4 regions of the Clostridium sp. B9 genome follow, and region 1 is predicted to be linked to each of the others. Evidence: riboswitches for the same ligand, from Rfam matches in the RefSeq annotation. Region 1 holds a riboswitch; each other region holds the start of a gene.

Region 1 (8,020 bases):
TTAAAACTGCTGATGTACTAACTATTACAAACTGCCAATCTGGATTTATAGCAAATGCTAATGGGATTGCTAAAGGCATTAATATTCCCATTGTTCCATAAGCTGTACCTGTTGCAAAAGCAATTACTGAACCAAGTATAAATATAATAGCTGGTAACAAGAATGCTGGTATTGTATCTGATAATACTCCAACTAAATAAGCAGCAGTTCCTAACTCTTTTATTACGGAACTTAATGACCAAGCTAATATAAGAATTACTCCTGTTATTAAAAGACCTTTCATTCCTTCAACCCATATTCCTATACCTTCTGATATAGTAAATATTTTTCTACCTACACCTAAGGCTAAAGCAACTATTGTAGCTAATAATGCTGATTGGAATAAAACTATTGAAGCATCAGCATTTGAGAAAGCAGCCTGTATGCTTGCAAAGCTTAGTGGAGAGTTATTCATCATCTCTATTATTGCCAAATCTTCTCCACCCATTACAGTTACCCATCCACTGTAATAAAATCCAATTAATGATGAGCCTATTAAAACACCTATTGGAATTATTGCATTCCATACACTTAACTTGATTCCCTCTATTGGTTCTAAATCTTCACTATCTGTTGCTGTTTCTGTAACTGGTAATACTTCACCTTTTCTAGCTCTTCTCTCAGCTTTAAGCATTGGGCCAAACTCTCTTAAAGTAATTGCTGATATAACAACAAAAGCTAAGATTAATATGTTATAAAATCTATAAGGTATAGTTTCTAAGAAAACTCCAAATCCATCTGCTTCTATTCCAACACTTTGAAGCGCATCTCCTATTAATCCAACCTCTAATCCTATCCAAGTTGATATTATTGCTAACCCCGCTATTGGAGCTGCAGTAGCATCTATAACAAAAGCTAATTTTTCTCTTGAAACACCTAATTTATCTGTAACTGGTCTCATTATAGGACCAACTATTAATGAATTTGCATAATCATCAAAGAAAACTGCTAACCCTAAAAGCCAAGTTGTAAGCTGTGCACTTTTAACTGTCTTAGCTTTTCTTGCTAAAGCTTCAGCTATCGCCTTAGCTCCTCCCATTTTAGCTACTAAGTGAATAACTCCTCCTATAACTAAAACTTGAAGGATAATACCTGCATTCCATGGATCCGCTAAAGAGTTTAAAGCTCTATAAGTAAAATCTATAAATCCTTGAGTTAACGCTTGAATTACGTTAAATCCGTTTAGTTGTAACATTACGCATCCTGTCATTGTACCTATGAATAGTGAAACTATAACATTCTTTGTTATGAAAGCTAGCACTATTGAAACTAATGGTGGTAAAACCGTCCATAAGCCAAATTTAGCTGAGTTTACCGCCGCAATATCTTCAGTTGCAAAAACTAAAGTTGAACATAGCATTGTCATAATAAAAACTGCTAAAAAAACTTGAAATCTTGTTCTGTTTCTCATTTTGAAATCCCCCTTAAAATATTAGTGAATTAATCTATAGAGGCCCTATTTTCATTACTATTATCTCTAAATACTTTTATATTTATTAATAAAAAAAGACCTTAGGCTTAATCAACCTAAGGTCTTAATAGTACGAAACTTCTCTGTTAAATAAACATATTCTTACTAGTATGATTCCCTAAGATGATAGCACTCCACAAATTTTCTTGTGACAGTGTTACACATATTCTGTGCAACCCCAGCATCTAGCCTCAAAGCTTTGACTAGAAACTTCGGCGATAATCCCTTTCCTAACACTTCTACGTTGCTTAACTCTGTCTTAGTACTATTGATTGCTCGCGCCTCTACCTCTTTTAAACTATTCACTTTTCGAATTATTATATTGTATATATTTATACACTATAACTATGAGTGTTTCAACCATTTTATAACTTTATTAACTATTTATTAAAAAAATCCAGACTTTATTATAGAAATTAAAAGCCAAAATCCAAATACTCCAGAAACAACAAATCCTATAACACCTAATAATGGAACTCCTTCAAAAGTAGGACCAATCCTAGCATCTACTATTAAAGAAGAGCCTATTATCATACATCCAACAATAAGTGCAAATGATATTCTATTAACCATTCTATTTAAATCAGTTAAAGGCTTATCCAGTCCATTAACCTCTATCTGCATCTTAGTTCTTCCATTTGATAAACTATCCACTAGCTCTGAAAACTTAGTAGGAATCTCAAGGCTTTTTTCTGCAAATTTATATGCACCAATTATAAGTTTATCCTTATCTAAACTTTCTAGCATTGCCTCTTTATTTCTTTCTTTTATGTAAGGGAAAATACACTCCATAATCTCTAGATCTGGATCAATTTTCGCTACAACCCCTTCTAAAATCACTATAGACCTTACTAAAGTAACAAGTTCTTTAGGCATTTGCAAATTATTTCTTTCAGCTATATCAAATATCTCTTTGAATAAATCTGATATTTTTATACTTTTTAAAGAAGCATTTATGTATCTTAAAACTATGTTGTTTAAGTCATCATATAAAATCGAAGTCTTAACTGGTCCCTTTCTTATGGCAATAGCATTAACGAAATCAACTAAAGTATCTATATCATCTAAAGCCATTGCTATCATAGCCTTCGTAAGCCATTTTTTAAGATTTGCATCTAGTTCTCCAACTAGGCCAAAATCTATAAAATATATCTTACCATCTTTTATGAAAAGATTTCCTGGATGGGGGTCACCATGAAAAAATCCATCTTCAAATACTTGTTTAAAAAACGAATTAGCTAATTTATTCGCTATATCTTTTCTATCATATCCTTCACGCTCTAATATCTTATCATCAGTTATTTTGTACCCTTCAATATACTCCATTGTTAAAACTTTTTTAGAAGTCAATCTATCTATAATTGTAGGTGCACTAACACATGCAACATTTTTATTTAAAACTTTAAATTTAACTGTATTCTTAGCCTCTTTTATAAAATCAAGTTCTTTAAGCGTAGCATCTTCAATTTCTTTAAATGCTTCAAATGGATTTACAGGAATATTAGACATATGTGCTGTTGTAAATCTACTTAATCTTCTAAGTATGCTTAAATCAAGCTTCATCTTCTCTGCAATTTCATAATGTTGAACCTTAACAACAACCTCTCTTCCATCAAGCAAAGTAGCTCTATGAACTTGCGCAATAGATGCTGATGCTAATGGTCTTTCACTAAAATACGTAAAGTAAGTATCTATACTTGTTCCAAAAGATTCTTGAAATATTTCTTTAACTTTATCAAAACTAGTTATCTCATTCTCATCCTGAAGCTTCTCCAGCTCCTTTATATAAGCCTTAGGAAGTAAATCTGGCCTTGTACTAAGTATTTGTCCTATCTTAACAAATGTAGCCCCTAATTCCTCTAAAGCCTCTCTAAAAGCCTGTGGTCTAGGTTCACCTTTTTTGCTATTAGGTAATTTGCTAGATACTAAGAAATCAAAACCATAATAAGTAAAAACCCTAACAATTTCTCTTAACCTCTGAACACCTTGTCTCTTACTCATAAACTCACCTCCTATACTATCTAACTTAGAAAAACTATTGTTATTTTCCATAAGCAATTTAATTTTTTAATTTATAACCTTACTTATATCAAAAATCTAAATAAAACTTATAAATATCTTAAAAAACTTAACCTAAGTTCCCTAATATATTTATAAGTTTTATCATCAATTGATTTTGAGATATATCTCAAAAACCTTACTCTTCTCTATTATTTAATTTATCTTCTAAAACAGCTACTCTCTCTCTTAATTTATTTATTTCTTCAAGAGTTTCTTTATTAGCTTCATCATACATAGCTTTGAAGTCATCCTTTGAAAAAGGTTTAAGCTTCTCTAATTTTTCATTTATTTCATTTGTAGCTTCATTTGTTCTTTCTTGTACATTTCTTTTTAATTCTTCTGATAATACTTTACCATCTTCAACAGTCATTCTTCCTTTAGAAACCATGTCTCCTATGAAAGAATCTGCTTTTTCATAAGCTGTAGCAGCAGTTCCAACTCCAGCTAACATAGCTTTTTTTAATTCATTTATCATATTGATCATCTCCTAAAACCATAGTATTTTCTTATGAATTTATTTAATTCTACTCTTAATTTCTTCAGAAATAAAGCTTATTATTCTTAAAGTAAACTTAAATTTAGAATTATTTATTACTCATAAACTTCTCTATATCTTCTACTGATTTTATGCAATCCTTAGTTAAAACTTCACAACCATCTTTAGTAACTAAAACATCATCCTCTATTCTAATACCGATACACTCTTCTTCAATGTATAGTCCAGGCTCTACAGTATATACCATTCCTTCTTCAAGGATTATATTTCTCTTTCCAACATCATGAGTATCAAGTCCTAAGCTATGTCCTATTGAGTGGAAGTAATACTTTCTAAACTCTTTCTTATCTTCAATAAGTCCAAGTCTAACACAAGCTTCTGCTAAAAGGTTATTCGCCTTTTCATTTAACTCAACAAAACCTACTCCAGGTCTTATAGAGTTTATTATCTCTTCATTAACCTTTAAAACTTCCTCATATACTTCTTTTTGTCTTTTTGAGAATTTACCATTAGCAGGGAATGTTCTTGATATATCTCCATTATAGTAGTTAACTTGAGCACCTAAATCAAATAGAATTAAATCCCCATCTTTGATTTCACTATTATTATCTACATAATGTAAAGTAGCCGCATTAACTCCAGCTGCTGCTATTGTTTTGAAAGCATAATCCTTAACACCATGCTGCTTTAAATAGAAATCAAAGTAAGCCTCTAATTCATATTCCTTCATTCCAGGCTTACACTCTTTCATTAAAAGTTCTACACCCTTAGCCGTTATGTCTGCAGCCTTCTTGATTTCTTCTACTTCTTCTGCACATTTAATCTGTCTTAGATCAGCTATTTTACTATAAGTATCCTTTACTACCACCTGAGGATATTTTTCTCTTATTTCCTTAGCAAATCCTTGACTCTTACTAACCTCTTCGTTAAATCCTACTCTCTCTAAATCTAAGTATAAGATCTCAGCTATTCCATTAACAAATAAAGTGTTTAAATCACCTTCAAATTGTTCTAAGTATTTTATATTTTCAATTCCTGAAACCTCTTTAGCCTCATAATCTCTAATTGTCTTTCCAGTCCATTTTTCTTGCTCTAAATTAGGTCTTAATATATATAAGTTCTCTTCGGTGATTCCACCAATCTTTTTAATAACTAAAATATGTTTTTCTTCATCTATTCCTGTTAAGTAATAGAAATTTCTATTAGGAGTAAATGGGAAATACTCATCAGCAGTCTTTCTCTTTGCTTCTCCTGCAAACAATACTAGTACTGAATTATCATCTAATTTCTTTAATAAATTCTCTCTGTTCTTAGTAAAAACTAATTTGTTCATCTAAATCCCTCCAATTCCTATTTATTAAATTTTACCATATATACCTTTTAAAATCTTATCTTTAGAATGACATATTTTTATTTTTATCTAAATTAAAAAAAATACTCACTAGTTACCTAGTGAGTATTTATTATTCATCTTAGTACAAAACTACTAAACTCTGTCTTTTTTGCCTTCGAAAGCGTTAGTGTACATTTGCTTGATTTCACTGATTAATGGGTATCTTGGGTTAGCTCCTGTACATTGGTCATCGAATGCATCTTCACTCATTTTTTCTAATGTAGCGTAGAAGGCTTCTTTTGAAACTCCGCAATCAGCTATTGTTGCAGGGATTCCAACAGTCTTCTTAAGACCATCTATAGCTTTGATTAAGTTGTTAACTTTCTCATCTTCATTCTTTCCACCTAATCCTAAGTAGTCAGCTATTACAGCGTATCTCCACTTAGCATTTGGATACTTGTATTGTGGGAATGCAGCTTGTTTTCTTGGGTTGTCAACAGCGTTGAATCTTATTACTTGGTCGATTAAGATTCCGTTAGCAACTCCGTGAGCTATATGGTGCTCTGATCCTAATTTGTGTGCCATTGAGTGACATACTCCTAAGAATGCGTTAGCGAATGCCATACCTGCCATTGTTGAAGCGTGAGCCATTTTCTCTCTTGCTTTAACATTTGTAGTTCCCTCAGCGTAAGCTTGTGGTAAGTATTTGAATATTAATCTGATAGCTTCTAAAGCTAATCCGTTAGTGTACTCTGATGCTAAAACTGAAACATAAGCTTCTAAAGCATGAGTTAATGCGTCAATTCCTGATGCAGCTGTTAATCCTTTTGGCATGTTCATCATAAGTTCAGCATCTATGATAGCCATATCTGGAGTTAACTCGTAATCTGCTAATGGGTATTTTACTCCTGTTTCTTCATCAGTTATAACTGCGAATGGAGTTACTTCTGAACCAGTACCAGCTGATGTTGGAACTGAAATCATCATAGCTTTTTGACCCATAGTTGGGAATGGGTAAACTCTCTTTCTTATATCCATAAATCTCATTGCTAAATCTTCGAAAGCAACTTCTGGATGCTCATACATTACCCACATAATCTTAGCAGCGTCCATTGGTGAACCTCCACCAAGAGCTATGATTGCATCTGGTTGATAGCTTCTCATTGCTTCAGCACCTTTTTTAGCACATGCTAAAGTTGGGTCTGGAGTAACTTCTGAGAATACTCTGAAATCTACACCTATTTCTTCTAAAACATTTGTTATTTTATCAACATATCCTAGACTAGCTAGTACGTTGTCTGTTACTATAAATACTTTTTTCTTGTTTAAATCTTTTAATTCTCTAAGAGCAACTCCTAAAGCACCATATTTGAAGTAAACTTTTTCTGGAACTCTGAACCAAAGCATATTTTCTCTCCTTTCAGCTACACTCTTAATGTTAATTAAGTGTTTAGGACCAACGTTTTCTGAAACTGAGTTTCCACCCCATGATCCGCAACCTAATGTTAATGAAGGTGCTAGCTTAAAGTTGTAGATATCTCCGATTGCTCCTTGAGTTGATGGCATGTTGATTATTGTTCTACCAGTTTTCATAGTAGCACCAAATTTCATGATTCTGTCTTGTGACTTCATTCTATCTGTATATAAAACTGAAGTATGACCAAATCCACCAAGTTCAACTAATCTTTCAGCTTTAACTAAAGCTTCTTCGAAGTTAGCAACTCTGTACATTCCTAATACTGGTGATAATTTCTCGTGTGAGAATGGCTCTTCTAATTCAACTGATTCAACTTCACCTATTAAAACTTTAGTGTCTTTTGGAACTTTAACACCAGCCATATCAGCTATTTTCCATGCTGATTGACCAACTATGTTAGCATTTAAGTTACCGTTTATTAAAATTGTTTTTCTTACTTTATCTATTTCTTTATCTTTTAAGAAGTAAGCTCCTCTGTCAGCGAACTCTTTTCTTACTTCATCGTAAACTTCATCAACAACTAATACAGTTTGCTCTGATGCACAGATAACTCCGTTATCGAAAGTTTTTGATAATAATATTGAGTTTACTGCCATTTTTAAGTGAGCAGTTTCATCTATGATAGCTGGTGTATTACCTGCTCCAACTCCGATAGCTGGTTTACCTGATGAGTAAGCGGCTTTAACCATTCCTGGACCACCAGTAGCTAGTATGATATCAGCTTCTGCCATTAATACTTGTGACATTTCAACTGATGGCTCATCTATCCATCCGATTATATCCTTAGGAGCTCCAGCTTTAACTGCTGCTTCTAAAACAACTCTTGCTGCTTCTATTGTTGAGTTTTTAGCTCTTGGGTGTGGTGAGAAGAATACAGCGTTTCTAGTCTTTAATGATATTAAAGCTTTGAATATAGCTGTTGATGTTGGGTTTGTAGTAGGAACGATTGCTGCTACAACTCCGATTGGCTCAGCCACTTTTGTGATACCGAATGATTCATCTTTTTCTATTATTCCACAAGTTTTTTCATCCTTGTATTTGTTGTATATGTATTCAGCAGCGAAATGGTTTTTGATAACTTTATCTTCAACGATTCCCATTCCTGACTCTTCAACTGCCATTTTAGCTAATCTGATTCTTTCA
Region 2 (8,020 bases), 2.1 Mb from region 1:
GTAAAAATAACAATTATAATAAATTAGAAAGTCATAATCAAATTGATTATGGCTTCCTAATTAAGTAGGTCTTTGAATAAAGTAATTCCAAAAACTGAATATGATATTAAATAAATATTATATGCAACTAGTATAATATTTATAATTTTTATAATCTTGTTTATAAATTTTTCAATTTTAGAGCCTGTTTTAATTTTAGCTATTTTAAAATTAGCTTTCCATGGGAATAGTAATTCAATTCCCTCAGAAGTTATAAAATCTAGAGCTAAATGTGAAATATAACCACATATAAAACCAAAAGAAATTGAAAATAAAATTATATTTCCATCACTTATATATAGTATTGTATAAAATATAGAGCAGATTATAGCGACACACAAAAGGCTATGAGTAAAACCTCTATGTCTACATTTACTACCAAAATGTTTAGATAAAAAAGGATACATTTGGCTAATTGATGATTTTCTTTGATCTATATCTGGAAATAGAGCACCTATATACGAGAAATGAAAGAATAATGCTACCAATAAAATTTTATATGCTAAGTTATAGGGCGTTAAGAACTCTGTTATTAAATAGTTTAGTGTAAGTAAGCCTATGCAAACTCCACCAGTTGAATGTGTTTCTTTTGTCATATAGTCTCCTTTATATTTATCATTAGTTCTATAATAAAAATATTACCACAATATGAATTTAATATAAAGGATATGAATATTATTGGAAACAAAAAATTCCTAGGAAAAGAATGGACGGTTCTATTTCCTAGGATGATAGTTATGGTGGTAATTTTATGTAAGGTTTCTTACCAAATTAAAGTAATAACTTTACTGCTATTTATTTCACTCATAAATAAATTTACTACGTACCTTCATTAAAGAGAGTTTCCGTTGAATTTTTGAGATGGATTTAATATTTAAAATAAATCTCTTTATTCTAAAAATAAATTATGTTTTCAACAAAAATATTCTCAAGTATTAAGGGAGAAAAAAGAGTTGCTATTATATATTAATTAAGCTTCTCAAATAATCAACTCTCTTTAAATGAAATTACTCAAAATAAATAGTTACTACAAATCTCTTGTAAAATTTATTACAACTGTATTTTAACAAGTTTTTCATGTAGTGGGAATACTTTATGCATAACTGGGTAAAAAACATGCAAAAGTGGGCAGCCTTGTATATAATTTAGTTAGGATTTAATTGAATTAAGTTCTATAATTATAATATATAGAATAGTTAAGGAGAGAATAATATGGAAAAGTGGGTTAAATGGGCAACAGAGATAGACTCAATAGCACAGGCAGGTTTAACATATTCTAAAGATAATTTTGATATAGAAAGATTTAATCAGTTAAAAGAAATTGCTAGTGAAATAATAAGTGAATATACAAAAATAGAATTGGATAAAGTAAAAAAAGTAATTTTAGATGAAAAAGGATATTTAACACCTAAAGTAGATGTAAGAGCAGCCATAATAAAGGATAATAAAATTCTTATGGTAAAGGAAATATTAGAAGATGCTTGGAGTTTGCCAGGAGGATGGGCAGATATTAATCTATCATTAAGTGAAAACATAATAAAAGAATCCTATGAGGAATCAGGAGCAATAATTAATCCCAAAAAACTCATAGCTGTTTTAGATAGAAATAAGTACAATGAACCTAAACTTATTCAGAGTATATATAAAATATTTGTTTTATGTGAATTAAAAGAAATAGAATTTAAAGAGAATATTGAAACTAGTGAATATGGTTTCTTTGGAATTGATGAACTACCTAATTTATCTATTAGTAGAAATACTAAAGATCAAATAAAAATTTGCTTTGAAGCTTATAAAAATACTAACTTTGAAGCAATTTTTGACTAATTATAAATGCTTTAAATAAAACTTACAAATAAATTTTAAGAGCCGGTAAGCATTCTTTTAAATCATTTGTAAGTTTTATTATATTACTATTTAAAATAAACCTTAATTAGGAATATTCTGACTGGAATAACTTTGTTTTAAAACCCTTTTTTCTTGGCTTCTATTCCACTTTGGTTAATTCCAGGCTCCTCAATACTTGTATTTAAATGATTATTAGACCATTGGTTTTGAGTTTTGTGTCCATTAGCTAAATAGTTTTCTTTTGAGTAATCTTTTTTATTTTTATTTTTCATAATATCATCTCCTTAATAAGTTATATTATTAGTATGTAAATTTCTAAAAAAATTATATTGTAAATTAAGACCATATATGTATAAAATAATTTTAAGATTAAATTATAAGTAATTGAAATGAGAGGGAGTTAATATGGAAATCAAAAATAAAGATTCAATAAATATATTAGGGGAATTTTTATCAAAAAGGGATTTAAATGAGCTAAGTATAGAAGAATTAATGAAAAAATATTCTTTGGAAGAAGTAGATATTTTAGTACTTTTAGGAAGTGCAATAACTTATAACATAAAGGTTGCTGTAGAAGCATATGAAAAAGGATTATGCAAAAAAATATTAATATGTGGAGGTATTGGACACTCAACTGCTTTATTAAGAGATTCTGTTAAAAATCATAAAATATACAATGATATAGAAGTTAATGAAAAGGCAGAGGCAGATATAATTTTAGATATAATGATAAAACATTTTAATATTCCAATGGAAGACATAATTATAGAAAATAAATCTACAAATTGTGGAGATAATGCTAAGAAGGCTATTGAGCTTTTAGAGGATTTAGGAATAAAGTATAAGTCATTAATGCTTATACAGGATCCAACTATGCAGCTTAGAAGTTATTTATCATTTTTAAAATATATAAAAAAAGAAGATGTTAAAGTTATAAATTATTCTCCATTTATTCCACATATAAATGAAAATAGAGAATTTGATAATTCTGATATTGATGGAATATGGAGTATGGATAGATTTGAAGAGTTAATAGTAGGTGAGATACCAAGACTTAGGGATGATGAAAATGGATATGGGCCAAAAGGTGCAGCATATATTGAACACATTGATATTCCAGTAGAGGTTGAGGAGGCATATAAAGAACTAAGTAAATCTTTAGGTTTAAAAACTAGAGAACAATATAAAAGTTAAGCTTTAAATGTTAATTAAATGTTATTAATAACAAAATTGTAAAAATATAGTTGACTTTACTCTTTGTGTAATATAAACTACAAATAATAAAATTAAATATGCATGTAAATAGAGGCGCAGTTAAAAAGAGTAGTATTTTGGAGAGTGACGAATCTGTGAAGAAATATGAAAGGGTTGATTGCCGAAGTGGATGTATTATGTCAAACATCTTGCTGGGACTTAATTTAATAAGTTAAGGACTCTCACTTTAAAGTGATGGAGCTATTAATAATTAAAGAAGTTTTAAAGGATGATAGCATACTATTATCCTTTTTTTATTTGGGGAATAATTAAACTATCTTTATAATAAATAATTTAGCATCTAGTTACAGCATGAATAATTAGGGGGTAATTTTATATGACACAATTTATTAATGCTTTAAATGATTTTATTTGGGGCCCACCACTTATAATCCTTATGCTTGGAACAGGATTATACTTTACTATTCGTTCTGGATTCTTTCAGATAAGATATTTCCCACACATAATAAAACAAACTTTAGGGAAAATTTTTATTAAGGATGAAAATAAAGATGCTAAAGGGGTTTTAAGCCCTTTTGAGGCGATTTCAACTGCCATAGGAGGTTCGGAGTAGCTACTGCTATTGCTATGGGAGGACCTGGTGCAACTTTATGGATGTGGATTACTGCATTTTTAGGAATGATATTAAAACAAGTTGAAGTAACTTTAGCTGTTTATTATAGAAAGACAGATGAAAATGGAGATCCATATGGTGAACCTACATATTACATGGAAAGAGGTTTAGGTAAAGAGAGAAACTTTAAGTTTTGGAGAATATTAGCAACAGTATTTGGTTTTGGAATATTTTCAACATTTTTTATAACTGCAAGTAACTTTACAGTTTCAGAAGTTGTAGCTTCTACTTTTAAGATAGACCAAATATTTGCAAGTTTAATAATTGTTGTACTTACTTATCTTATGATATGGAAAGGCATGAAGTCTTTAGGAAAGCTATTTACTAAACTTGTTCCTATAATGAGTTTAACTTATTTATTTTTTGGTATCATAATAATAGCAATAAATTATGAGAATATACCAAATAGCTTTATGCTGATATTTGAAGGTGCTTTTTCAGGAAGTGCAGCAATTGGAGGTTTTGTAGGAGCAACTATATCTAAGGTTATTTCAACAGGTATGGCTAGGAGTGTTTATTCTAATGAAGCTGGTTGGGGGACAAGCCCTATGGTACATGCATCAAGTAGAACATGTCATCCGATAGAACAAGGTCTTTGGGGATCATTTGAAGTTTTTATAGATACATTTGTAGTTTGTACTATCACTTCTTTAGTTGTAATAATAACAGGAGAGTGGTCAACAGGAGCTGAAAGTGCTACTTTAACTCTTAATGCATTTTCAAGTGGGTTAGGTGTTTTTGGAACATATTTTTTAACAATAACAATGCTTGTATTTGGATTAACTACATCATCAGGATGGTATGTTTATTATGAAGTTGTTTTAAGACATTTATGTACTAAAAATATAAAGCTTAAAAACATGGTTTTAAAGATATTTAAATATTGTTATCCACTGCCAGGATTTTTAATGACTGCTTATATATTGTATGTTGGAGAGATAAGCATTTGGACATTTGTTGATATAACAAGTGGTATTCCAACCTTCGTAAATGTAGCAGTAATCTTGATACTTTCAAAACAATATTTTGTACTTCTTAAAGATTATAAGGCTAGATATCTTGGTAAAGGAACAGTAGATAAATCAGTTAAAATATTCTATGAAGAAAAAGAGGTTGTAAATAATGAGAAATATATATATTAATGGAGAGGTTTATACTATTACCAATGGAATGAAGGAGGCTTTTGTAGAGGAGGATGGAAGGCTAATTTATGTTGGTAATAATGATGAAGCTTTAAAGCTTAAGGATGAAGAAAGTAATATATATGATTTAGAAGGAAAGTTTGTAACTTCTGGGTTTAATGATTCACATATGCATGTTTTAGGTCTTGGATATTCTCTTCAAATGATAAATTTATCTAACAGAACTAGATCCATAGAAGATGTTAAAAGTGCAATAAGAGAATATATAGATTCTAGAAAATTAGAGGATAATCAATGGATTAAAGGAAGAGGATGGAATCATGATTATTTTCAAGAGGAGAGTAGATTTCCAAATAGATATGATTTAGATGAGGTTTCAAAAGAATATCCTATATGTATAATTAGAGCATGTGGTCATGTATGCATAGTGAACTCAAAGGCATTAGAATTGTTAGAAATAAATAAATATACCCTTCAAATTGAAGGAGGAACCTTCGATTTAGATGAAACTGGGGAGCCACTAGGAATATTTAGAGAAAATGCTTTGAATCTTATATATGATAATATTCCATCACCAAGTTTAAATGAACTTAAAGAAATGATCAAGAATTCTTGTAGACTTTTAAATTCTTTTGGAGTAACTTCAGCTCAGACAGATGATTTTATAGTTTTTCCTAAAATGAGTTATGAAGAGGTTATAAAAGCTTATAAAGAATTAGAGGAAGAGGGAAATCTTTCTGTGAGAATATATGAGCAAGCTCAACTTGTTGATATGGATGTTTTAAAGGTATTTATAGAAAAAGGGTACAAAACAGGAGTGGGGAGTGATTTATTTAAAATAGGGCCACTAAAGCTTCTAGGGGATGGTTCATTAGGGGCTAGAACCGCTTACTTATGTGAAGATTATAAGGACGATAATGGCAATAGAGGAATTGCAGTATATACTCAAGAGCAGTTTGATGAACTTATAGGATATGCTCATAAAAAAGGAATGCAAGTAGCTGTTCATGCTATTGGGGATGGAATTATGAGCATGATTATAGAATCTATAGAGAAGGCAATTGTGGAATTCCCTAAAGAAAATCATAGACATGGAATAGTTCACTGTCAAATAACTACTGAAGATATATTAAGAAAATTTAAAGAACTTAATCTTTGTGCATATTTTCAATCTATATTCTTAGACTATGACATAAATATAGTTGAAGATAGAATTGGAAAAGAAAGAGCAAAGAAAACTTATAATTTTAAGAGAATGATAGAAGACGGTATAATAGCTTGTAATGGATCAGATGCCCCTGTAGAACTTCCTAAGGTGTTAAATGGAATACAATGTGCTATAACAAGAAAGACATTAGATGGTAAAAAAGGACCATTTTTAAAAGAACAAGCTTTAACAGTAGAGGAAGCCATTAAAACATACACTATACTAGGAGCTTATGCATCTTTTGAAGAAAAGTTAAAAGGTAGCTTAGAAGAGGGGAAAGTTGCTGATTTTATAATATTGTCTGCAAACCCGTTTAATGTTGATAAAGATAAGATTAAGGATATAGATATAGAAGCTACCTATTTAAATGGAAGTTGTATATTTAGAAATAAAGTGTAAGCATAAATTTAAGAGGACAGGCTTTTTAGCTCTGTCCTCTTAATTCTTTAAATATATTATATATAATATAAACAACTTATAATTAATATTCAATTTATACTTTCAAATATTAAAAATTAGAATAGTATTTAATTAAATCTATTTTAGTAGTTATACCTATATTCTGAGGAATAACTAGTTCTTGAACATCATTACCACAAAGAGAATCAGTTACTAAGTATTCTTTTCCAAGCAATTTTTGTCCCCAGTATATAACTTTATCTACGACTGGTGTTTTAACATCACAGATTTCTGCAAAGGCCTTTATTATACATAAACCAAATTGTATATCTTCGATAAAATATCTTGAGTTTAAATCTGGAAGGTAGCCATTTTCACACTTAATCATAGGTGTTTTTATTGTTTGAAAACCTGGTGCAGTTCTAATTTTTTCTGTTAACTCACTTGGCTCTGATATTTTGTATCTATATTTTATTCTTTCAAAATCATCTTCATTAAAATTAGAAAATTCATTTATAGAATTAAATATATCTTTTAGCTCTTCATCTAATTCAATTAAAGTAGTTGAAGCTTCATTTCCCCACTCTTCATAGAATAATGAGTGTTTATCATAAACTATACCTTCCTTGTAATCCTTAAATAATTCGTATAATCTAGAAGGATGCATAGTTGGATTAGAAGGTGATAGAGTTATTCCTAAATGAAGACAAGGAATATCTATTAAACTCGTTATTTTTTCACATACACATTCTTTAAATCTGTTTGGAATAACGGCAAGTCTCATAAAGTCATTTTTTTGTTTCAATAGGACACACTCACCATAACTTTCCAATCTAGTTATAGATGGTACTCTTTGACTTCCAAAGAATATACAGCCTTTTTCTAATAATTCATCTATATAATACTCTTTACCACCAAATCCTGGAATAGCACCTATTATAGTTCCAGATTTAGCATATTTACTTACTTCTTTTAGTGTATCCTTCATCATAAATGAAGGATGAGTAATAAGTAAAATTTCAGAGTTTTCAACTACTTCTTGTAAGCTAGATGTAACACAATAAAGTTTTACTTTATGATTTACATTTTTTTCTTCTTCTATAAGTATTAACTCTGCTTTAAAGCTTTCGGGTTTTGAGGTATGCATCCAAACCTTATTATTTTTATTTAATGAGATGTATGTTCCTAAATAAGTTCCTATGTTTCCAGCGCCAATAATACCAATATTCATCTAATCACTCCTAATAAAAAAGATTAGCCCTACCATGTATGGCAGTACACGGAACGTAGAGCTTTAGAAATAAGTCATCTTAATGCAAGGAGTATTGTATCATTAATTTTCTAGAAAGTTATAAATAGTATTTTAATGAAATGTAAAAAAATATTATATCGGAATAGAATTGACAATTTGTTCATATAATAAAAGTTGTTACTTAAAAATATTAATAATTAGTTTTATTTTTAGAATATAAAAAAAGCTCCTAGTTTTCTAGGAAC
Region 3 (8,020 bases), 1.9 Mb from region 1:
CTACTAAAACTTCCTGTTAGAATTTCATTTAACTCATTTAAAGTAAACTCCCCATTACTAGGAATAGTATATAATCCATTTAAAGAATTTTTGACAGATAGGTATATAGACTCTGATGCATCATTTACATTAAGATAACTCCTTCTAACAGTACTATCATAAGCAATGTTCTTTCCTTTAATTAAATTGTTCATAATAGTAAATATCTTCTTATCCATAAAATCCTTAGGGAATCCATTTCCATAAAGTATAGGGATTTTTAATGTTACAATATTTGTATTTGAAATCTCTTTAAAGGCTAAACATATATTATTGATTAATGAACCATCTAAAGCTTCATCATTTTCTTTTATTAAATCTGCTGTCCTTATAAAATTTCTAACATTGTATTTAGAAGCAAGCTTAAGTAACTTTGTAAGTTTATTTACATCCTCAAAATAATCTAAGTAGATTACTACTTTAAAAAGGTTTCTTTTAAAAATAAGCTCTAATTGTTTATCGTCTAAATTATCTTTAAAGGTTCTATATTTTTTAGAATTTGTAAAGTTATTTGACATGACTACAACTCCGAAACCTTCCTTTGAAAATCTGTGACATAGTGATTCTATAAGGGCATTCTGATTTCCTATAATAAATATCTTATTCATAATAACCTCCTTTCTTTTTTTATCTTACTCTTTATTGATAAATTGTCAATAATTTGTTAATGATTCACATTTACTTATTTAAGTATGGAGATTTTCTTTTTTAGTTTTTGGCAATATAGAACAATATATTCAAACAAAAAAAAGAAGAGGCTATAAATAACCTCTTCTTTTTATTTAAATATTCTATTGATATTTGACTTCATCTCTAGTTAAATCAACATCTTCTAATTTTATAAACTTAGTTTTATATCTAATTTTATAGTATAAATATAATCCTACAAATAGTGGAATTCCAATATATGATGAAATTAATCCACCCCAATCTACTCCATTTGTAACATCTAAGTATGCGTATCCTTGTCCTAAAACAACTACGCCACATAATAGTAATGCAATTATAGGTCCAAATGGGAATAACTTAGCTTTATAAACTAACTTATTTAAATCTTTTCCTTGAGCTACATAAGCTTTTCTAAATCTATAATGACAAAGGGCTATTCCAAGCCATGCTATAAATCCTGAAAGTCCTGAAGCTGCTACAAGCCATACGTAAACAACATTTTCTGCATAGATACCTGTTAAAAAACATAAACTTGCAATTATTGTAGTTAATATGATTGCGTTAACTGGAACACCATTTTTGCTTGTCTTTTCAAACATCTTTGGTGCCATTCCACTTTTAGCCATAGAATGAAGCATTCTACTTGATGCATACATACCTGAGTTACCAGCTGATAAAACTGATGTAAGTATTATAGCATTCATTACTGAAGCTGCTCCTGCTAAGCCTAACTTTTGGAACACTATAGTAAATGCACTTGTTTCAACACCTGCTTGTGCATTTGGAACTAAAGCTCCAATTACTAAGATTGTTCCTAAGTAGAATAATAATATTCTCCAGAAAATAGTGTTAACTGCTTTTGGTACATTTTTCTCAGGGTCTTCACTTTCACCAGCTGCAACTCCAACTAGCTCTGTACCTTGAAATGAGAAACCAGCTATTAAGAATATCATGAATATTGATTTTGTTCCTCCAATGAATGGTTCACCATTAGCATAGAAGTTTTTGAAACCAACTTTTTCTCCGCCTAGTATTCCAAATATCATAAGTACACCTACAATAAGGAATATAATAACTGTAGCAACTTTGATTGCTGCAAACCAGAATTCAGATTCACCATATGCTTTTGCTGATAATAAATTAAGACCTAATATAATTACTAAGAATAAAGCACTCCAAACTATTGATGAAACATTAGGAAACCAGAACTTCATTAATAAAGATCCTGCAACCATTTCTGTAGCTATTGTTATAGCCCAGTTGTACCAGTAGTTCCATCCTAAGGCAAATCCTAAGGCTGGATCAATAAATTTGGTAGCATATGTACCGAAAGATCCTGTTTCAGGCATGTAAGTTGCCATTTCTCCTAAGCTTGTACAAAGGAAATAAACCATTACCCCTATTACTCCGTAAGCTACAAAGGCTCCTCCAACACCTGCTTGATGCAAAGTATCTCCCATTGCTAGGAATATACCTGTTCCTATGGCTCCACCCATAGCAATCATGCTAAGATGTCTTGATTTAAGCCCTCTTTTCAAATTAGTATTTTGTTCTTGACTCATTTTTTAGTCCTCCTTATGGTTTTTTTAGTAAGCCATAAGTGATAACTAAGTCCGCTAACAAAAGAAACCCTTAAGCGTGGTTTCATGCTTAAGGGTTTGTAAAGTCTATATACAATACTCTCTTTCATGATAGCACACCACAAATTAATTGTGACAGTGTTAAGCATATTATACTTAACCCCAACCTAATAGAAATTAAAGCTTTTTCTATTGATTTCGGCAAATCATCCTTTCACTTTACTTCAACGTTGCTTACACTCAGTAAGGTTACTTTTAATCATTGCGCCTCTATCTCAGTTATTCACTTTTCATTAACAATTATGAACTCCTATTAATAAATTGTCAAGGAAAAATTCATTTTAACCTTAATGAATTTTAAACCTACATTATATAAGTTAACCTACTTTCAAATATGTAGAAATAAAAAATACTTATATTATATAGCTTGACTTTATATATTAATTATAGTAATATGTATTCATATCGAGAACATATGTATTTAGTAAAAATACAGAAGGGGGCAATTATGAAAAAATTATCTTTAGTAAGCAAAATTTTCTTCGCAATAATTTTAGGAATATTCATTGGGCTAGGATCTTCCTATATAAATACAGAAATACCGGTTAAGATATTAGTAACCTTCAATAGTTTATTTGGAAGCTTACTTAGCTTCTTAATACCACTTATAATAATTGGATTTATATTTCCTGGGATAGCATCCTTAGGAAATAAATCAGGAAAAGGACTTTTAGTAACTACTTTAGTTTCATATATATCAACATTTTCAATTGGATTAATAACTTTCTTTGTAGGAAGCTACATACTTCCTAAATTTATAGTTAGTGCTACTTTAGCTAATAGTGCAGTAAATGTTGAACCATACTTTTCAATAGATATACCTCCAATGGTAAGTGTTATGTCTGCTTTAGCTTTTTCATTCTTATTAGGAATAGGAATTTCTAAAATAAAGAATAGTTACCTATTAAGAGTATCTGAAGAATTTAATCATGTAGTTACATTAACAATAAAGAATATACTAATTCCTTTAGTTCCAGTATATATACTTTCTATATTCGCTAAGTTAAGCTTTAGTGGAGAGATATTTACAACTTTAAAATCTTTTGGAATTGTATATGCCGTATTATTCTCAATACAAGGATTATACTTATTAGTCCAGTATGTAATAGCAGGTTCTATAAAGAAAAAAAATCCTATAAAACTTATAAAGAATATGATTCCAGCTTATATGACAGCTTTAGGAACTCAATCATCAGCAGCTACTATTCCAGTAACTTTAAACTGTGCTAAGGAAAATGGTGTTGAAGAAGATGTATGTGACTTTGTAATTCCTTTAGGAGCTACAATAAACCTAGCTGGTGATACAATAACTTTAGTTCTTGCTTCTATGGCAGTAATGTATATGAGGGGACAAGTTCCTACTATAGGATTAATGCTACCATTTATATTAATGCTTGGAGTAACAATGGTTGCAGCACCTGGTGTACCTGGGGGTGGAGTTATGGCGGCTTTAGGATTACTTGAAGGTATGCTTGGATTTGGTAATGTAGAAAAGTCTTTAATGATAGCATTACATGCAGCACAAGATAGCTTTGGTACTGCTACTAACGTAACTGGTGATGGAGCTATTGCTATAATAGTAGAAGCTATTTTAAAGAGAAAATCTAAAAAGACTGAAGAAAACTTAGATGGTGAAGAGGAATTTATCCCAGAGATAAGTTATAACTAAATATTTTAAGAGCTATATCAAAACATACTACTGTTTGATATAGCTCTTTTGTTGTAAGCTCTACTTTGAATTCAGTGTTAATTTCTAGACATATCACAACTTAATAATAAAACGATACATTTTAAGACGGGTGATTTCTAGATATAGATGAAAGACCATCTTAATAAGTAATTAGAGTTTCATTGGTTATGGAAGAATAATAGCGTTAAGAAGCTTTTTCTGTTTGAACGCAGTGAGTTTAAAAGCTTTAGCTATTATTCTGGAATGACCAATAGAAACTCTTTACGAAATTAAGTTAGGTCTAAAGATATAGCTAGAAATCACCCTATTAAACATATCGTTTTATTTAATAACTATATTGCTGCTTTTAGGGAATAGTTGGTCATATAAAGCATCAAAATTTTCGTCTTCTAAAGTTACTTCTGTATCATCATTTACGTAAAATTGATGCATTGTGTTCATTATTAACTCATATTTCTTTAAGTTTCCTTCTTCAAGTAAAACTTCATAAAGATATGCTAAATGATTTTGTAAATACTCTTGCATATTTTTCATATCTTCATCTGAAATCTTGTTTTCTTTGTGAAGTTTATTAACTGGACCATTTTTAAATATAAAGTATGCTGATCCTTTAGCTATTCTTGCTATGTGTTCTTTAGTTATTTTATCATTATTCATATAATTCCACCTCTCTAATCTAACGTAATAATTATAAAATAAAATTAAATACATTTCAATTTTATCATTTATCATGGTAATCTAGATTTTTTACCCAATTTTACATTAAATTATGAATAAACTTTGTTAAATTATTAATATATTTGACATATTGATGAACAACTTGTATAATCATTTTGTTTGGTGTTCCTTTAAGTTTTTTTAAATACGCTTAAATATTAAATTCACATTCAATAATACGATTCACAAAACTCAAAAACAAGGAGTGTATTAAAAATGAAAAAAGGAAATATTATTCCTAAACTGATATTTTTCTTATTAGGAATGGCAATCATACAATTAGGAGTTGTAATATTCTTATTAACTAACGCTGGGTCTGACCCATTTACTGTATTTACTCAAGGTCTTTCTGATGCTTTAGGTGTTTCAACTGGAAGCGCCAACATGATTATACTTGTTACTTTAGTTATAGGTATCTTCTTAATAGACAGAAAGAGACTTCAAGTTGGTACTTTTGTTCTAGTTTTAGTAATAGGTCCTACTATAGACTTTATTATGAAAACTTTACAAAAATTCGGATTAGACACTATGCTTAATGATGTTAACTTATTTACTAAAGCTATAATCGTAGCTTTAAGCTGTATAATTATAGCTATAGGATTCTCATTTTTAGTTAGTACTGAATTAGGGGTTGCACCAAACGACCTAGTACCTCTTATAATAAGAGATAAAACTAACTTCCAATATCGTTGGATACGTATCTGCTTAGACTTAACATTCTTAGCTATAGGATACGCTTTAGATGGTGTTGTAGGTGTTGGTACAATTATAGCAGTTCTTTTCACTGGTCCAGCTATTCAATTCTTTATGCCACCATGTGAGAAGATTGTACATAAGTTTATAGGAAAAACTGCTACAAAATAATACATAAAAAACCAGTCCTTTTTTGGGACTGGCTTTTTTTATGTATTATAATTCCTGATATTTAGCTATCAATTCTACTAATTCATCGCAGAATGCATCATATCTTTTAGTTGGATGTTTAACTGTTATTTTAATTTCCTCTCCTATTTCCACCCTCTTCTGATCTGGTGAAAATGTAAAGGCCAAGGTATCCTCTCTATTATATATTGGTTTTATAGTAACATGAAAATCTTCTCCTAAAATTTTCTTTCTTAATAATGTCATAATAAATCACCTCTCATTTTTATTATAACAACAAAAGAAAAACATGCCAACTTTGACATGTTTTTGTATTTCTTAAATAATTAGATTGTACTTTCAAAAAAAGCATTTATCTTCTTCATTTCGCTCTCTGGGAAAGTATATTCGCCTAAATCATCTTTATTTATCCATTTATAAGCAGTTATATTAGCTCCACAAGTTACTTTTTCTTTTAATGAACCTGTAAATACCCTTAAATCCTCTTCTTCATTAATATTAAAATCGCATAATTCTTTTAAATCAAAAACTATAGTTTTTAAATCCTCTTTTATAGCTCTGTTTGCACACTTTTCAGGAGTCTCTCTTCCTTTGATTTTTCTCTCAAAGATATACCATAAATGTTCTTCACTCTTTTTTCCTTTTCTTTTTGAAATTAATATGTTATTAAAATCATCCTTTATAATAACAGAACAAAGTTTTATGTTGCTCATATCTTTCTCCCCTTTTACACAATTCGTTTTATATATACATATTATAGCAAATTATAGTATGTTGTTGTATTAATTTATTATAAGTTTAAATAATGTTTTCAATCTTATTTAATTTGAAAACATTATCAATAATCTTTGGATTATATATTAATAAACTTGAAAGGGATTTAATGTAAAACACTTTCTTTTATCCTTTAAAGATTTATATAGCTATCAAGAATTTATACGAATTATATTTTTATAAAAGTTATAATGATTCGGTATATTCAGTATAATTTCAACCACTCTAATTTTATAGCCCCGGGGATTTTTTATAAAAACACGAATATTAAAAAGAAGAGGTTGATTTTAACCACCCTCTTCTTTGTCTTTAATTCATTAACTCAAGAATCTATATTCACTTATAAATAAGGTTCAATTTCAAACTCTAATTAATTTAAATAGTTAATTTTTATTGATTAAATAAGTTGTAAATTATTTATATCAAGTCCATAAGTAACATCTTTTCTTTCAACTATAACCTTAATCTTCTCTTTTATTTCATCATTTTCTAGAACCTTAGTTAATAACTCTCTAGTTGGATTTATGGCATACGGTATCCCTACATTTTTAAACATAGTGAAATCTCCAGAAGTATCACCATATGCATAACTATTTTCTAAGTCTATATTATATTTTTCTTTAAGATCTAGAATAGCATTTTCTTTGCTTTCTGAATCCCACATAGGAATTATGTCACCATTATATGTATTATCTTCTCCAAGTTTATAAATTGTTCCCTTAAAGTCATTCATATTATATTTAGCTGACATTTCCTTTACAAGTTCATAAGGGGAACCAGATATAGCTATTACTATGTGTCCTTGTTCTTGGTGCCATTTAATTCTTTCTCTAGTAAAAGTATAAACTCTATCACCTTTTTGCTCTATAACTTTTTTAGCTATGTATTCTATATGATAGTTGCTTATTCCTTTTATAGCTTCTGTATATATATCAACCATTTTTAAAAGGTATTCATCATAATCGCCTTGTCTTTTATCCCATTTTAAGAAGGCTGGTCTTACATCTTTATACCACTTAGTTTCATCAACTAGTTCATATTTTATGATTTTTTTAAAAACCTCTGTTATTAGTCCTTCTCTATATATTGTTCCATCAATATCAAAAAATGCTGCTATGTTTTTCTTCATATCAATCACTCCTCTTCTGTAAAAATTCCATTTATGTATTTTTAAACAGTATAACATAAATAAATATTTTTTAAAGTAATTACTTAAAATATGGTTAGATTTAGTTGGTGTTTTTTAGTTAATTTCTAGTTATATATATCAAAAAAAGTGATACAATACATTAAAATTAATCAAAACAAAATTGTACCCATACATTTGATAATAATCTTATAATAATTTACTATATTAATATAGTAAAGTTTAGGAGGGTTCTTTATGGATATAAATTCAAAAGATAGTTTTCAAAAGACTGTTTTTACGGCCTTAATGATTGCAATAATATTTATTTCAGGTAATTTAATAAAAATCCCAACAGTAGGTGGATTTGTTCATCTTGGAGATTGTATGGTTCTTCTTGCAGCTGCTTTATTAGGAAAGAAAAGAGGAGCAATTGCAAGTGGAGTTGGAATGGCTTTAGTTGATTTATATGGTGGGTATATA
Region 4 (8,020 bases), 2.9 Mb from region 1:
TTCCCTCAGAACGGTCGGAAATCGTTCGAAGAGTGCAAAGGCAGAAGGGAGCCTGACTGCGACACCCACAAGTGGAGCAGGGACGAAAGTCGGGCTTAGTGATCCGGTGGTACCTCGTGGGAGGGCCATCGCTCAACGGATAAAAGCTACCTCGGGGATAACAGGCTGATCTCCCCCAAGAGTCCACATCGACGGGGAGGTTTGGCACCTCGATGTCGGCTCGTCGCATCCTGGGGCTGAAGTAGGTCCCAAGGGTTGGGCTGTTCGCCCATTAAAGCGGCACGCGAGCTGGGTTCAGAACGTCGTGAGACAGTTCGGTCCCTATCCGTCGCGGGCGTAGGAAATTTGAGAGGAGCTGTCCTTAGTACGAGAGGACCGGGATGGACTGACCTCTGGTGTACCAGTTGTTCCGCCAGGAGCACAGCTGGGTAGCTAAGTCGGGAATGGATAAACGCTGAAAGCATCTAAGCGTGAAGCCAACCTCAAGATGAGATTTCCCATAGCGTAAGCTAGTAAGATCCCTTGAAGAACACAAGGTTGATAGGTCGGGGGTGTAAGCATGGTAACATGTTCAGCTGACCGATACTAATAGATCGAGGGCTTGACCAAATTATAGTAAATTAAATTTGATTATGTGCAATTTTGAAAGAACAATCTTTCTAAATATCTGGTGATGATGTTCTTTAGGGTAACACCCGTTCCCATTCCGAACACGACGGTTAAGCCTTTAGAAGCCGATGGTACTGCACGGGAGACTGTGTGGGAGAGTAGGTGGTCGCCAGGTTAGTTTGGCCCCTTGGTCAAGCGGTTAAGACACCACCCTTTCACGGTGGTAACAGGGGTTCGATTCCCCTAGGGGTCACCATAAACTCGATAAACTAAGTTTATCGAGTTTTTTTATATTTAAAAATATTATTTTTATTTGATATTGATTCTAAAAATAATTAAAAAAGTTAAAGTGATTTAACTTTCTATGAATTTAATTCAATTTTAAAGTTATACATAGAAATTAAAAAAATTCGAAGTATAACTTATGAATAGGAAAATTTAGATACCTTGTTAAGGTGAGTGTTTTTATGTAGAATTATATTAATAGATTATTTTATAAATATTTTTAGTTAAAAATAAAATTAGATAAAAGTTATTATATATTATTAAAAATGATTTATTATAAAGTATATAATATTAAATTTTGAATGGATGTATTGATTAGATTAATTAATTAGAGGTTACAATAAGATGAAATATGGTAGTGTTATAGAAAAAGCAATATTTTTAAGAAGACCTAATAGATTTCAAGCGTATGTTAATTTAAATGGTGAAGAAATTTTAGTGCATGTTCCCAATACAGGAAGATGCAGAGAGATTTTAAAGGAAGGGTGTACGGTCTTACTAAGAAAAGGAACTACACCAAATAGAAAAACTCCTTATGATCTTATAGCAGCTTATAAAGGGGATATTTTGATAAATATAGATTCGCAAATTCCTAATAAGGTTGTTGAAGAAGCTCTTAAAAATAAGAAGATAGAAAAACTAGTTAAGTTTAAACACATTATGAGAGAAAAGACTTTTGGAAATTCTAGGTTTGATTTTAAACTACAAGATGATGAAGAGAATACATATTATTTAGAAGTTAAAGGTGTTACATTAGAGGAGAGTATGGAAGCAAGATTTCCAGATGCACCTACAGATAGAGGAAGAAAACATATTCTAGAACTTATAGAAGTTAAAAATATAGGAATGGGTGCAGGGATAATATTTTTAATTCAAATAGACAATGTAAATAAATTCTATCCTAATGATGAAACAGATCCTAAGTTTGGTGAAGCACTTAGATTAGCTAAATCTAAAGGTGTAGATATATTTTCATACAATTGTAGAGTAACTGAAGAAGAAATAGAGTTACTAAATCCTGTTGAAATAATACTATAGTTGCTTTAAAATAGCGCTAATAAAATAAATATAGAGTATTTGAGAATAAGAAAGGTGGTGAACTTTAGTTAAGTGTAGTAATGTTGAATAAAGTTTCTATTTAAGAGATTTAAGATATTCTTTGCTAAAGTGTTTTAGAAAAATATATGATTGATTTTAGTGAGAAATTCAGCGTTTTAATAAACTTTTCTAAAGGTATTTATATGAAGTTTAATTATTGTCCATTATGCGGTAAGAAGTTAGAACTTAAAGATAGTTGGGATGAAGGAATGGTTCCTTATTGCAGTGAACATGATATGATGTTTTTTGATTTACCAAAACCTTGTGTTGTGGTTGCTGTTATTAAAGGTGATGAGATAATTTTATTAAAACAAAGTTATATATACAAAGATTCAAAGGTTCTTATATCTGGATATGTAGGCATTGATGAAGAAGCAGAGGATACTGTTTACAGAGAGGTTAAAGAAGAAACCGGTATAACTGTTAGAGATGTGAAATATTTAGGTAGTGATTATGTAGAGGGAAAAGAATTGCTTATGCTTACATATATAGCTTATTATGAATCAGGAGAGATTAAAAAATCTACTGAGGTCGAAGGAATAGCTTGGTATAATATAGAGGATGCTCTTTGTGAACTCAATGAAGATAAAGTAGGAAAAAGAGTTGTTAGAAAAGTTTTAAAAGAAATTGGATATAAAGGAACAAAAGCTTTTAGATGTGAGAGTGGTAAGTGTAACTTATAAAAATTAATATATTACAAGACTTATATTTATATGTTTATATTATAAATATAAGTTTTTTTTATTTGGTTATGTTTTAAGTGAGTGTTGATTTAAAACATAGCTTTTTTATTAGTATAATAGTAGTTTGTTAAAATTTCTTTAGAGATAAAATGAAATTACTAATAATTAGAATGTACAACTATTTTTATTAATAAGTTTTTAAAATAGTGTTGCAATTTTTTTTTATATTTAGTAACATTATAGTCAAATATTAATATAATAATTATTGAATAAAGTAAGAAATAGGACCAAAGTAGAGGTGCTGTGATTAAGAGTAATCATATGGAGCTGACGAGTGATGAGATATGATGAAAGGGATCATAGCCGAAGGATTAGAGATGGTAGTCGATTTTCCTGGGGATATGTAAAATATACATATAACTGTCACTTTAAAAAAAGTGGAGTGCTACAAGGTACGCTAAGTTGCTATTTGAGCAGCAAAGGTGTTCCTTTGCTGCTTTATTTATTGGAATAAAATGCCAAACTGTCAGTAGCTTTGCATACTTTTATACTCTACCACTAAAATATTATAATTGTGTGGAGGATAAGATATGAAATTATTTGGAACAATGAGAGTTGAAGAAAATGAATTATACGTGGGAGGAGTTAAAGCAAGTGCTTTAGCAAAGGAATTTGGAACTCCTTTATATGTAATTGATGAGGAATTGGTTAGAAGCAATTGTAGAAGATATTATTCTTCTATGGAGTGTGAGAAAAGAAACAACAGAGTTACTTATGCAGGTAAGGCTTTTATAAATATGGCAATGTGCAACTTAGTGAATGAAGAAAATTTATATTTAGATGTAGTTTCAGGGGGAGAGCTTTATACAGCGTACAAAGCAGGATTTCCTTTAGAAAGAATATATTTTCATGGAAATAACAAATCAAGTTATGAGATAGACTTAGGAGTTAGACTTGGTATAGGCAGATTTATAGTTGATAATTTACATGAGTTAGAAACTTTAAATTCTATAGCTAAAGAATATGGAAGAGTTCAAAAAGTTTATTTAAGAATAACTCCAGGAGTTGAGGCTCACACACATGAGTATATAAAAACTGGACAGTTAGATTCAAAATTTGGATTCCCTGTAATTGGAGATACAGTATTTGATGTAGTTAAGCATGTATTAGATTTAGAATATGTTGAATTAAGTGGATTACATTGTCATATAGGATCACAAATATTTGAACTAGAACCTTTTGAAGATACAACTGAGATAATGCTTAATCTTATAAATGAAATAAAAGAAAGACTTGGATATGAAATAAAAGAGTTAGACCTAGGTGGAGGTTTTGGTATTTATTATACTGAAGGTGATGCACCAAGAGAGATTGAGGATTATTGTTCAACTATATTAAGAAAAGCCGAGGAAGTTTGTGAAAGATTAAATATGGAAGTTCCTATATTAAGTGTAGAACCAGGAAGAAGTATTATAGGAAATGCAGGATTTACTTTATATACTGTTGGGGCTATTAAGGAAATACCTAATATAAGAAAATATGTTAGTGTAGATGGTGGAATGAGTGATAATATAAGACCAGCTTTATATAGTGCTCATTATGAATCAATAATAGCTAATAGGGTTTATGATGAATCTAGAGAAACTGTAACAGTAGCAGGAAAATGTTGTGAATCAGGAGATGTTCTCCTAAATTCAATAGAAATGCCCAAAATGGAAACAGGGGATATTTTAGCAATAATGTCTACTGGGGCATATGGACATTCAATGGCTAATAATTATAATAGGATTCCAAAAGCTGCTGTTGTTAGTATTAACAATGGGGTTTCAAGGCTTATGTGTAGAAGAGAGACTTATGAGGATATGTTAAGAAATGAATATATTTAAGTAATAAAGATATGGTGGGTTGCATAGTAAATATAATATTATGCAATCTTTTTTATTTTTATATTGAAACAAAATTGCCAATAGTAAATTTAAAAATATTTTAGTAAATGTATTTAGAATATTAGATTAAAGTATATAATAAAAGAGAGAGAAAAAATGAATATAAAAGTAAAATAGACATAAAAAAGACATAAACTACTGGTAAAATTAAAGTAAAATAATTTTAAAAGTTGAGAGTAAAAGTATGAATTAAAGTTTACAAAGTTATGGTAATTTGTGATATACTTATATGTGACACTTTTAAATTAAACATTAGTATTTATGATTCTAAAGATGTTAAGGATTAATTTAGTTAAACTTTAATATTTCTTATATAATTTGATGATGAGGAGTATAAAATGAAGGAATTAATAGTCGATAGAATTGAAGAAAATTTTATTGTATGTGAAGATGAAAATGAAAGCATTTTGGAATTGAAAAGTGACGATGTAATAGGAGCTGTAAAAGAGGGGGATGTTTTAGTAAAAGGTAAAGAAGGTAAGTTTTTGGTAGATAAAGAACTTACAATAAGAAGAAGAAAAGAGATTGAAGATTTAATGAAAGGTATGTGGGAAGAATAATGGCAAAAAATGTAGCAAAGAAGAATTCATTCTTTTTTGATTGGATAATACCAATCTTAGCAGCCTTACTATTAGCCGCTTTGATTCATAAATTTGTACTGTTTAAGATTAAGGTTCCAACAGGTTCAATGATGCCAACAGTAGAGATTGGGGATCAATTATTTGTTACAAGAATTTATAATCCTTCCAATATAAAAAGAGGAGACATAGTAGTTTTCGAGTCAGATGAACTTCATGAACCACTTCTTAAACGTGTTATTGGGTTACCAGGTGAACATGTTGAGGTGAAAAGTGATGGTTCAGTTTACATTAATGGGGAGAAACTTCAAGAAGACTATGTTAAGTACCAAGGTGGAAAAACAGATATGTCTTTTGATGTTCCAGAAGGAAAGTTTCTTATGTTAGGTGACAACAGAGATAATAGTGATGACGCTAGATATTGGAAGAATCCATATATAGATGGGAAAGATATAGAAGCAAAAGCACAGATAACAGTATATCCTTTTAATAGAATTGGATTTGTAGAATAAACATTAGAAAAGGAGGAATGAGGTATGTTTAAAGATAAAAAAATACTTAAATATATTCTTATATATGGTATCATTGCATTTGGTATAGTATTAACTTTTAATATGGTTAAAGATGAGTTATTATATGAAAAAGTAGATTACAGTACTTTTATGCAGATGGTAGATAAGAAAGAAGTTAAATCAGTTAATTTTGTGGGAAATCAAATAGAAATAACTCCTTCTGATAGCAGTAAAGCAAAAGGAAAGATATTATATACAACTAACCCAGCAGTAGCTGGTATAACTCAACCTGATTTAATAAAAGATTTAACAGCAGCAGGAGTAGGCTTTAATGTTGCTAAGCCTGAAAACTATCAGTTTGTAGGTTTACTAATGTCATGGGTATTCCCATTATTACTTATTTTCTTCTTAGGAAGAATGATGTTCTCTAAAATGAATAATAAAATGGGTGGCGGAGTGATGTCATTTGGAAAGAACAATGCCAAACTTTATGCTGAGAATGAGACTGGAATAACATTTAAAGATGTTGCAGGTCAAGAAGAAGCTAAAGAGTCTTTAGTTGAAATAGTAGACTTTTTACACGATACAAGTAAGTATGTAGCTATAGGAGCTAAACTTCCAAAGGGTGCTTTACTAGTAGGGCCTCCAGGAACAGGTAAAACTTTACTTGCTAAAGCTGTTGCAGGAGAAGCTAAAGTACCATTCTTCTCAATGTCAGGTTCAGACTTCGTTGAGATGTTTGTTGGTATGGGTGCTGCAAGAGTAAGAGATTTATTCAAGCAAGCTGAAGAAAAAGCTCCATGTATAGTATTTATAGATGAGATTGATGCTATTGGTAAAAGTAGAGAAGGTTCAATTCAAGGTAATGATGAAAGAGAACAAACTCTAAACCAATTATTAACTGAGATGGATGGTTTTGATTCTTCAAAAGGAGTTGTTATATTAGCAGCTACAAATAGACCAGAGGTTCTAGATAAAGCATTATTAAGACCAGGTAGATTTGATAGAAGAATTATAGTTGATAGACCAGATTTAATAGGTAGAGAAGAAATATTAAAAGTTCACTCTAGAGATGTTAAATTAGCAGATGACGTTTCGTTAGAAGAAGTAGCAAAATCTACTCCAGGAGCAGTTGGAGCTGACTTAGCTAACATAGTTAATGAAGCTGCCTTAAGAGCAGTTAAACATGGTAGAAAAGTAGTTATCCAAGAAGACTTGGATGAAGCTGTTGAAGTTATCATAGCTGGTCAAGAGAAGAAGGATAGAATACTTTCACCAAAAGAAAAGAAAATTGTTGCTTATCATGAAGTTGGGCACGCATTAGTTGCTGCTTTATTAAATAATACAGATCCAGTTCATAAGATAACAATAGTACCTAGAACAATGGGGGCTTTAGGATATACAATGCAGCTTCCAGAAGAAGAAAAGTATTTAGTATCTAAAGATGAGATGATAGATCAAATATCAGTTATGCTAGGTGGTAGAGCTGCTGAAGAAGTAGTATTTAATACAATAACTACAGGTGCTTCAAATGATATAGAAAGAGCCACTCAATCAGCAAGAAATATGATTACTATTTATGGTATGAGTGAAAGATTTGATATGATGGCTTTAGAAGCTATGAGTAGTAGATATTTAGATGGTAGACCAGTAAGAAACTGTTCAGAAAGTACTGCGGCAATAGCTGATGAAGAAGTATTACAAGTAATTAAGAAGGCTCATGAAAAATCAATTAAGATATTAATTGAAAATAGAGAGTTATTAGATGAAATAACAAATGTTCTTTTAGATAAAGAAACTATCATGGGTGATGAATTCATGGAAATAGTTTATGGTAAGTATCCAGAAAAGAGAGAAGCTGATGAAAAAGCTAAACAAGAGATACAAAGCTTAAGAGAGCAAGCAATGGCTAAGAGAAAAGAAAAAGAAGAAGCCATAAAGAAGGCTAGAGAAGAAGCTTTAAGACTTGAGGAAGAAGAGAGAAAGCAAGCTGAGATGAAAGCTATGATTGAAGCTCAGCAAGAAGCAGCTAAATCTTTAGAAGCTTCAAAAGAGGACTCTTTAAACTTATCAAAGGATGAGATTGCTTCTGACTCTGAAGTAAAAAAAGACACTGATTCAACAAATAAAATTGATGGTGAATAATAAAATTAAAATGTGCATGAAGCTAAAACTTCATGCACTTTTTAACTTTTAAGTTTCAGACCATATTTTAGGTGAATGTTGATTTATAATTTAAAAATATGAAATCTTATTATTATAGTTGGGTATAATGATAAGAGAAATGTAGGAAAGGAAGATTCTAATGG

The links. Region 1 has a riboswitch for lysine ahead of ACQZHJ_RS17075 (Na+/H+ antiporter NhaC family protein). Riboswitches for the same ligand answer to the same signal wherever they lie in the genome.
Region 2: another riboswitch for lysine. It lies ahead of ACQZHJ_RS07655 (hypothetical protein); the one in region 1 lies ahead of ACQZHJ_RS17075 (Na+/H+ antiporter NhaC family protein).
Region 3: another riboswitch for lysine. It lies ahead of ACQZHJ_RS08730 (amino acid permease); the one in region 1 lies ahead of ACQZHJ_RS17075 (Na+/H+ antiporter NhaC family protein).
Region 4: another riboswitch for lysine. It lies ahead of lysA (diaminopimelate decarboxylase); the one in region 1 lies ahead of ACQZHJ_RS17075 (Na+/H+ antiporter NhaC family protein).

The regions. Positions count from the first base shown of each region.
Region 1 covers NZ_JBNWKA010000003.1:3,770,607-3,778,626, forward strand. The annotation lists gene ACQZHJ_RS17075 (Na+/H+ antiporter NhaC family protein) at 1-1,450, opposite strand, end outside; lysine riboswitch at 1,630-1,805, opposite strand; gene ACQZHJ_RS17080 (ABC1 kinase family protein) at 1,898-3,511, opposite strand; gene ACQZHJ_RS17085 (phasin family protein) at 3,708-4,046, opposite strand; gene ACQZHJ_RS17090 (aminopeptidase P family protein) at 4,156-5,400, opposite strand; gene adhE (bifunctional acetaldehyde-CoA/alcohol dehydrogenase) at 5,554-8,020, opposite strand, start outside.
Region 2 covers NZ_JBNWKA010000003.1:1,686,787-1,694,806, forward strand. The annotation lists gene ACQZHJ_RS07635 (metal-dependent hydrolase) at 57-635, opposite strand; gene ACQZHJ_RS07640 (NUDIX hydrolase) at 1,252-1,866, shown strand; gene ACQZHJ_RS07645 (hypothetical protein) at 2,004-2,159, opposite strand; gene ACQZHJ_RS07650 (YdcF family protein) at 2,293-3,081, shown strand; lysine riboswitch at 3,183-3,353, shown strand; gene ACQZHJ_RS07655 (hypothetical protein) at 3,479-3,715, shown strand; gene ACQZHJ_RS07660 (alanine/glycine:cation symporter family protein) at 3,730-4,917, shown strand; gene ACQZHJ_RS07665 (amidohydrolase) at 4,898-6,523, shown strand; gene ACQZHJ_RS07670 (NAD/NADP octopine/nopaline dehydrogenase family protein) at 6,633-7,754, opposite strand.
Region 3 covers NZ_JBNWKA010000003.1:1,919,137-1,927,156, reverse strand. The annotation lists gene ACQZHJ_RS08735 (NAD(P)-dependent oxidoreductase) at 1-647, opposite strand, end outside; gene ACQZHJ_RS08730 (amino acid permease) at 831-2,270, opposite strand; lysine riboswitch at 2,393-2,569, opposite strand; gene ACQZHJ_RS08725 (dicarboxylate/amino acid:cation symporter) at 2,797-4,017, shown strand; gene ACQZHJ_RS08720 (hypothetical protein) at 4,360-4,695, opposite strand; gene ACQZHJ_RS08715 (YczE/YyaS/YitT family protein) at 4,972-5,619, shown strand; gene ACQZHJ_RS08710 (hypothetical protein) at 5,665-5,883, opposite strand; gene ACQZHJ_RS08705 (NUDIX domain-containing protein) at 5,964-6,350, opposite strand; gene ACQZHJ_RS08700 (HAD-IB family hydrolase) at 6,809-7,540, opposite strand; gene ACQZHJ_RS08695 (ECF transporter S component) at 7,796-8,020, shown strand, end outside.
Region 4 covers NZ_JBNWKA010000003.1:889,896-897,915, forward strand. The annotation lists rRNA gene ACQZHJ_RS03995 (23S ribosomal RNA) at 1-609, shown strand, start outside; rRNA gene rrf (5S ribosomal RNA) at 667-784, shown strand; tRNA gene ACQZHJ_RS04005 (tRNA-Glu) at 791-865, shown strand; gene sfsA (DNA/RNA nuclease SfsA) at 1,240-1,932, shown strand; gene ACQZHJ_RS04015 (NAD(+) diphosphatase) at 2,136-2,675, shown strand; lysine riboswitch at 2,961-3,131, shown strand; gene lysA (diaminopimelate decarboxylase) at 3,266-4,561, shown strand; gene ACQZHJ_RS04025 (DUF3006 domain-containing protein) at 4,960-5,181, shown strand; gene lepB (signal peptidase I) at 5,181-5,711, shown strand; gene ftsH (ATP-dependent zinc metalloprotease FtsH) at 5,736-7,856, shown strand; gene ACQZHJ_RS04040 (HelD family protein) at 8,017-8,020, shown strand, end outside.